Caldimonas thermodepolymerans: one gene and its partner. The protein of the gene in region 2 interacts with the protein of the main gene of each other region in a pairwise test. Links are inferred from orthologs where the notes say so. Each region holds a gene or a part of one and is shown on either strand. Other genes may lie near its edges. The genes, in order: dnaE and IS481_RS08120.

Evidence for each region.
Region 1: the proteins of IS481_RS08120 (region 2) and dnaE interact in binary tests that used the Escherichia coli proteins (3 or more experiments, as listed by UniProt). The link is inferred for Caldimonas thermodepolymerans from one-to-one orthologs.

The regions. Positions count from the first base shown.
Region 1 is NZ_CP064338.1:1,299,134-1,303,522, reverse strand. What follows is about bases 30-4,113. They hold dnaE (DNA polymerase III subunit alpha), read right to left. Parts: upstream 3,734-4,113; coding sequence 230-3,733; downstream 30-229. Other genes in these bases: IS481_RS06240 (sulfurtransferase), read left to right, coding at 3,776-4,113; IS481_RS06250 (hypothetical protein), read right to left, coding at 30-103. In the rest of the region: more of IS481_RS06250, read right to left, coding at 1-29; more of IS481_RS06240, read left to right, coding at 4,114-4,389. UniProt on the Escherichia coli protein: DNA polymerase III is a complex, multichain enzyme responsible for most of the replicative synthesis in bacteria. This DNA polymerase also exhibits 3' to 5' exonuclease activity. The alpha chain is the DNA polymerase catalytic subunit.
Region 2 is NZ_CP064338.1:1,730,024-1,733,301, forward strand. What follows is about bases 93-3,065. They hold IS481_RS08120 (pyridoxal phosphate-dependent aminotransferase), read right to left. Parts: upstream 2,188-3,065; coding sequence 997-2,187; downstream 93-996. Other genes in these bases: IS481_RS08115 (hypothetical protein), read left to right, coding at 93-978; IS481_RS08125 (CysB family HTH-type transcriptional regulator), read right to left, coding at 2,202-3,065. Also shown: more of IS481_RS08115, read left to right, coding at 1-92; more of IS481_RS08125, read right to left, coding at 3,066-3,155; IS481_RS08130 (sirohydrochlorin chelatase), read right to left, coding at 3,198-3,278. UniProt on the Escherichia coli protein: Shows aminotransferase activity with methionine and histidine as substrates, and to a lesser extent also with phenylalanine.

The DNA of each region.
Region 1 (4,389 bases), 430 kb from region 2 along the record:
CGGGCTGGCTGACCGAGACCGAGACGCCGACGTCGGTGGCGTGCGCCACCGCAGCGGCCACCGCCAGGACGGCGGCACAGAACAACTGGTGTTTCACTGGCATGACGGGATCTGCACTGCTGCGCGGCCCGGTCGCCCACTCGGCGGGCGGGCCGGTCCGCATGAAGGAACGCCCGGAGTGTGCCGCGTCACGGGGCGTTTCCGCATGCCGCGGCGCGCCCAGTTGTGACTATTCGTACACCACCTGCGCCCGGCCGCCATGCGCTTCGCGCTTCCATTGCCGCAGCGCCTCGTCGCTCGGGTAGAAGCGCGCCGCGTCCCCCAGGTCGAGCTCGCCGTAGGCCGACTCGCGGTGCAGCTCCAGGCGCACCGTCAGCCCCTGCAGCAGGTCGCCATGCTCGGTGTCGACGCGCCTGGGCGGGAACTGCTGGAGCAGCTCGCCGATCGGCGGTGCCGAACCGTTGACCGCCACGCGCAGGTACTTGCCGAAGCGGCAACGGGCGCTGGCCAGGTCCCAGACCTGCACGACGTTGAGGCGCAGGCCCCCCGAGAAACGGTCCGGCTGGGCCTTGCCCTGCACGATCAGCAGCTCGTCGTCCTTGAACAGCTCGCGGTGTGCATCGAGCAGGTCCTCGCTGGCCACCGCCTCGATCACGTCGCTCTTGTCGTCGAGCTTGAAGATCGCCACGCGCCCGCGCTGGCCGTTGACGATGCGCAGGTCGCTGACGATGCCGGCCAGCAGCTGCGGCTCGCGGCTGTCGATCAGGTCGACGATCTTGCGCTTGGCGAACTGGCGCACCTCGTCCTGGTATTCATCGAACAGGTGGCCCGAGAGGTAGAACCCGATCGCGGTCTTCTCGTGGCCGAGCCGCTCCTTGATGCTCCACTCGGGCGTGGCGGCCAGGTCGGGCTCGCGGGTCGACGAGCCGTGCTCGTCGCCGAAGTCGAACAGCCCGCCCTGGTCGGCGTTGGCCGCCTGGGTGTCGGCGTACTCGAAGGCCAGCGAGATGCTGTCGAGCAGCGCGGCGCGGTTGGGCTCGATCGCATCGAACGCGCCGGCCTTGATCAGGGCCTCGACGGTGCGCTTGTTGATGCGGCTGCGGTCGACGCGGCAGCAGAAGTCGAACAGGCTGCGGAACGGGCCGCCCTGCTCGCGCGCCTGCACGATGGCCTCGATCGCGCTCTGGCCGGTGCCCTTGATCGCGCCCAGGCCGTAGCGCACCACCTTGTCGGCCACCGGCTCGAAGCGGTAGACGCCGGTGTTGACGTCGGGCGGCTCGAAGCGGATGCCCAGCTGCACCGCGTCGTCGTAGAAGACCTTGAGCTTGTCGGTGTCGTCGATCGACACGCTCATGTTGGCGGCGACGAATTCGGCCAGGTAGTGCACCTTCAGCCACGCCGTGTGGTAGGCGAGCAGCGCGTAGGCAGCGGCGTGCGACTTGTTGAAGCCGTAGCCCGCGAACTTCTCCATCAAGTCGAAGATCTCGTTGGCCTTGTCCGCGTCGATGCCGTTCTTGGCCGCGCCCTCGGCGAAGATGACCCGGTGCTTGGCCATCTCCTCGGGCTTCTTCTTGCCCATCGCGCGGCGCAGCAGGTCGGCGCCGCCGAGCGAGTAGCCGCCCAGGCGCTGTGCCACCTGCATCACCTGCTCCTGGTAGACCATGATCCCGTAGGTCTCCTTGAGCACCTCCTCCATCAGCGGGTGCGGGTAGACCACTTCCTCGCGGCCGTGCTTGCGCGCGACGAAGCTGGGGATCAGGTCCATCGGGCCCGGGCGGTACAGCGCCACCAGCGCGATGATGTCCTCGAAGACGCTCGGCTTGGCGTCGCGCAACATGCCCTGCATCCCGCGCGATTCCAGCTGGAACACGGCCACCGTCTTGCCTTCGGAGAGCAGCTGGAAGGTGGGCTTGTCGTCCAGCGGGATCTTCGCGAAGTCGAAGTCCTTCTGGTCGGGGTGCCGCTTGACGATGAACTCCTTGGCCATCTCGAGGATGGTCAGGGTGGCCAGGCCCAGGAAGTCGAACTTCACCAGGCCGATCGCCTCGACGTCGTCCTTGTCGTACTGCGAGACCACGGAGTCGCTGCCCGGCTGCATGTACAGCGGGCAGAAGTCGGTGATCTTGCCCGGGGCGATCAGCACGCCCCCGGCGTGCATGCCGATGTTGCGCACCAGGCCCTCGACGCGCTCGGCCAGCGCCAGCAGCTCGGCGACCTCTTCCTCGTTCTTCTCGCGCTCCTCGATCTCCGGCGCTTCCTTGCGCGCATAGATCAGGCCCGGGTCGGGCTTGTCGCCGGGGCGCTTGAGCGTGACGGTCTTGCCCGGCGGCGCCGGGATCAGCTTGGCGATGCCGTCCACGTGGCCGTAGCCCATGCCCAGCACGCGGCCCACGTCGCGCAGCGCGGCCTTGGCCGCCATGGTGCCGAAGGTGGCGATCTGCGAGACCGCGTCGCGGCCGTACTTCTCCTTGACGTAGTCGATGACCCGGTCGCGGTTGCTCTGGCAGAAGTCCACGTCGAAGTCGGGCATGGACACCCGCTCCGGGTTCAGGAAGCGCTCGAACAGCAGGTTGTAGCGCAGCGGGTCCAGGTCGGTGATCTTCAGCGCGTAGGCGACCAACGAGCCCGCGCCCGAGCCCCGGCCGGGGCCGACGGGGCAACCGTTGTTCTTCGCCCAGTTGATGAAGTCGGCCACGATCAGGAAGTAGCCCGGGAAGCCCATCTGCAGGATGGTGTTGATCTCGAAGTCCAGCCGCTCGACGTAGCGCGGGCGCTGGCGTTCGCGTTCTTCCGGGTCGGGGTAGAGGTGCTCGAGCCGCGCCTTCAGGCCCTCGTGCGCCGCGTAGCGGAAGTACTCCTCCATCGGCATGCCGTTGGGCGTGGGGAAGTCCGGCAGGCGCGGCTTGCCCAGCACCAGCGTCAGGCTGCAGCGGCGCGCGATCTCGACGGTGTTGGCGAGCGCGCTCGGCAGGTCGGCGAACAACGCCTCCATCTCGGCCTGCGTCTTGAAGTACTGCTCGCGCGTGAAGCGCTTGATGCGCCGCGGGTTGGCCAGCGTCTCGCCTTCGGCGATGCACACGCGCGCCTCGTGCGCCTCGAAGTCCTCGGGCGTCTGGAACTGCACCGGGTGCGTGGCGACCACCGGCAGCTGCAGCCTGGCTGCCAGCGGCACGACCGCGCGCACGTGCGCCTCGTTGCCCGGCTGGCCGGCGCGCTGCACCTCGAGGTAGAAGCGCCCCGGGAAGAGGCCCGCCAGCCGCTGCGCGACCGCCTCGGCACGGCGCGGGTCGCGGTTCATCAGGGCCTGGCCGACCGCGCCCTGCTCGGCACCGGACAGCGCGATCAGGCCGCCGTTGAGGCGCTCCAGCCACTCCCACTTGAGCCAGGCCTGCGCCCGGTTGACGTTCTGCGTCCAGCCGCGCGCGAGCAGCTCGCACAGGTTCAGGTAGCCCTCGCGGTTCTGGATCAGCAGCAGCAGGCGGCTGGGCTGCCGGTCGCCCGGGCTGGCCGCGGCGTCCTCGGGCTCCAGCCAGACGTCGGCGCCGATGATGGGCTTGATGCCCTTGCCGCGCGCGGCCTTGTAGAACTTGATCGCCCCGAACAGGTTGCTCAGGTCGGTGATCGCCAGCGCCACCTGCCCGTCCTGGGCCGCCGCGGCGACCATGTCGTCGATCCGCAGGGTGCCGTCGACGACGGAATATTCGGTGTGGGTGCGCAGGTGTACGAAGGGCATGGCCGGCATTGTAGGCAGCCGGCCGCCCCCTAGAATCCCGGCGTGCATCCCGTACTCAACATTTCCGCCTACCGGTTCGTCCCGCTGCACGACTGCGCGGCCTTGCGCGAAAGCATCCGCTCACAAGCCGTGCAACGCGGGCTCAAGGGCACGGTGCTGCTCGCCGAGGAAGGCATCAACCTGTTCCTGGCCGGCGCACCCGAGGCCGTGCGCGGCTTCGTCGCCTGGCTCCAGGCCGACGCGCGCTTTGCGGACCTGGCGCCCAAGGAAAGCTGGTCCGCGCACGTGCCGTTCCGCAAGCTGCAGGTCAAGGTCAAGCGCGAGATCATCCGCATGAACCACCCGGCGATCCGCCCCCACGAGGGCCGCGCGCCGGCGGTCGACGCGCGCACGCTGGAGCGCTGGCTCGCGCAGGGCCACGACGACGAGGGCCGCCCGGTGGTCACGCTGGACACCCGCAACGCCTTCGAGGTGGACTACGGCACCTTCGAGGGCGCGATCGACTGGCGCATCCGCAAGTTCAGCGAATTCCCGCAGGCGGTGCTCGAGCACCGCGACGAGCTGCAGGGCAAGACCGTGGTGAGCTTCTGCACCGGCGGCATCCGCTGCGAGAAGGCGGCGATCTTCATGCGCGAGGCGGCCGGGCTGGAGCGCGT
Region 2 (3,278 bases):
CGCCATGGGACGCGCTGGTTGCAGTCGGCGCTGGCCCCGGAAAGCCGGCGCGGCGAGCTGGCCGAGGCGGCGCCCGCGTCCCGGCCGGCGGTGCGTGAGGCCGATGCGCCCGTCACCACGCCGGATGCCCGGCTGGCGCTGGCGGCGGTCAGTTCGACGCGACGCTGGCAGGAGGCCGAGCAGGCCGCGATGGCGCACCAGGCCGAGATGGTCGAGCGCACCGTGGTGATCCCGCGCGAGGCCTTGCCGTCCCTGCCGCAGGAGCAGGGCAACGGCTCGCACAGCGTCGAGGAGCTGATCGACCTGGAGCAGCAGGCCGAGTTCTTCATCGTGCTCGGCCAGGAAGAGGCCGCGATCGACCTGCTGCGCAGCCACCTGTCGGGACACCCGGACAGCAGCCCCCTGCCGTACCTGAAGCTGCTGGAGCTGCACCAGCGGCGCGGCGAACGCCCGCAGTACGAGGAGATCCGCGCCCGCTTCAACGAGCGCTTCAACGCCTACGCCCCGGCCTGGGACGAGGCGCTGTCCGAAGGCCGCTCGCTGGAGGACTACCCGAGCGTGATCGCGCGCCTGCAGGCGCTGTGGAGCAGCCCGCACCATGCACTGGAAGTGCTCAAGGCCTCGCTGCTGCGCACCGACCCGACCTCGCAGCCGTTCGATTTGCCGGCCTACCGGGAGCTGCTGCTGCTGTACTCGATCGCGCGCGAGCGGGTCGAAGCCTCGCCGTACCAGGAGGTGGACATCCTGCTGCCGCTCGGCGAGGAGGACGAGGAAGCCATTACCGGGTTCTCCCACTCGATGCTGGAACCCCTGAGCGCCACCACGCCGGTCGCGCCCTATGCCGGACCCGAGCCGGCGGTGCAGGTGGACCTGGAACTCGAGCCGGCGCTGCCGCCGGCCGGGCCGCCCAGCAGCATCGACTTCGAGCCGCTGCACCTGGAGCTGCCCGACGAAGCCCCCCGGCGCAAGCCGGATTGAGCGGCGACGGTCGCGTCCTCAGAGGCGCGCCAGGCGCTGCAACGCTTCCTGCAGCGTCTCGTCCTTCTTGGCGAAGCAGAAGCGCACCACGCGCTGCTCGCGCCCGCCGTCGTAGAACACCGACAGCGGGATCGCCGCCACGCCGATCTCGGTGGTGAGCCAGCGGCAGAACTCGAGCTCGCTGCTGTCGCTGATCGCGCTGTAGTCCACGCACTGGAAGTAGCTGCCTTCGCTGGGCAGCACGCGGAAGCGCGTCTGCGCCAGCCCGGCGCGGAACAGGTCGCGCTTGCGCTGGTAGAACGCGCTCAGCCCCAGGTAGGGCGACGGGTCGTCCATGTAGCGTGCCAGCCCGTGCTGCACCGGCGTGTTGACCGTGAACACGTTGAACTGGTGCACCTTGCGGAACTCGGCGGTCAGCGGCGCCGGCGCGGCCACGTAGCCGACCTTCCAGCCGGTCACGTGATAGGTCTTGCCGAAGCTGGAGACGATGAAGCTGCGCGCGGCCAGCTCCGGGTGGCGCGCGACGCTCTCGTGCACCCGCCCGTCGTAGACCATGTGCTCGTAGACCTCGTCGGCGATCACGACGATGTCGGTCGGGCGCAGCAGCTCGGCCAGCGCCTGCATGTCCTCGCGGGTCCACACCGTGGCGCTGGGGTTGTGCGGGGTGTTGACCAGGATGGCGCGCGTGCGCGGCGTGATGGCTGCGGCGATGCGCGCGAAGTCGGGCCGGAAGTCGCCCGGCTCGCCGCTGCGGCCCAGCGGCACGAACACCGCCTTGCCGCCGGCCAGCTCGATGTTGGGCTCGTAGCTGTCGTAGCAGGGCTCGAGCACGATCACCTCGTCGCCCGGGCGCACCACCGCCAGGATGGCCGTCAGGATGGCCTGCGTCGCGCCGGCGGTGACGGTGATCTCCTGGTTGGCGTCGTAGCGGCGGCCGTAGACGCGCTCGATCTTGGCCGCGATCGCCTCGCGCAGCGCCGGCACGCCGGCCATCGGGGGGTACTGGTTGTGCCCGGCGCGCATCGCCTCGGTCACGCAGTCGACCAGCCGCGGGGCGCAGTCGAAGTCCGGGAAGCCCTGGCCCAGGTTCACGGCGCCGTGCTCCTGGGCGAGGGCGGACATCACCGTGAAGATGGTCGTGCCGACCTTGGGCAGGCGGGACCCGATCTCGGGGGTGCGGGGGGCGAGGGCGGTGGTGGTCGTGCTCATGGGGGGGCTGCAGGTCAGAGTCCGTAGTCCTGTCCTTCCGCGCCCATCGCGCGGATGATCAGGTTGCGGTTGAGCCGGTCGGACAGCAGTTCGGCAAAGGCATAGACGAAGTTGCGCAGGTAGGCGCCGCGCTTGAACGCCAGCCGGGCGACGTTCTGCCCGAACAGGTGGCCGGCCGGGCGCCAGACCAGCTCGCCGCCGGGGGCGAAGGCCGGGTCCTCGCGCACCGCCATCTCGGCCACGATGCCGATGCCCAGGCCCAGCTTCACGTAGGTCTTGATGACGTCCGAATCGATGGCCTCGAGCACGATGTTGGGCTTGAGGTGCTTGAGCGCGAAGGCCTGGTCGACCTTGGTGCGGCCGGTGAAGGACGGGTGGTAGGAGATCAGCGGCTCGGCGGCCAGCTGCTCGAGCGACAGGCGCTCGGCCTTGGCCAGCGCATGGGTGGCGGGCAGCACCACCACGTGCTGCCATTCGTAGCAGGGCAGCGTGACCAGCTCGTCGAACTGCGCGAGCGACTCGGTCGCCAGCCCGATCTCGGCAGCCTCCTCGATGACCATCTGCGCCACCTGCTCGGGCGTGCCCTGGTGCAGGCTGATGTTCACCTTGGGAAAACGCTTGCGCAGCTGCGCCACCGGGGCGGGCAGCACGTAGCGCGCCTGGGTGTGGGTGGTCGCGATCGACAGCGTGCCGGCGTCCTGCTTGGAGAACTCCTCGCCGATGCGCTTGAGGTTGTTCACCTCGCGCATGATGATCTCGATGGACTTCAACACCTGCTCGCCGGGCTCGGTGACCCGTTTCAGGCGCTTGCCGTGGCGGGCGAAGATGTCGACGCCGAGTTCCTCCTCCAGCTCCAGGATGGCCTTGGAGATGCCGGGCTGGGAGGTGTAGAGCGCCTTGGCCGTCTCGGTGAGGTTCAGGTTGCGGCGCACCGCCTCCTGGACGAAACGGAACTGGTGCAGGTTCATATTTCGGCCTGATCTGAAATTGGCCGAAATTATGTCACCCGGCTATGTTGACGTGTGGCTGAGGGTGTATGCCGCGCGGGCCATCGCGTCGATCAGCGCCGCGGTCTCGCCGACGGCGGGCGT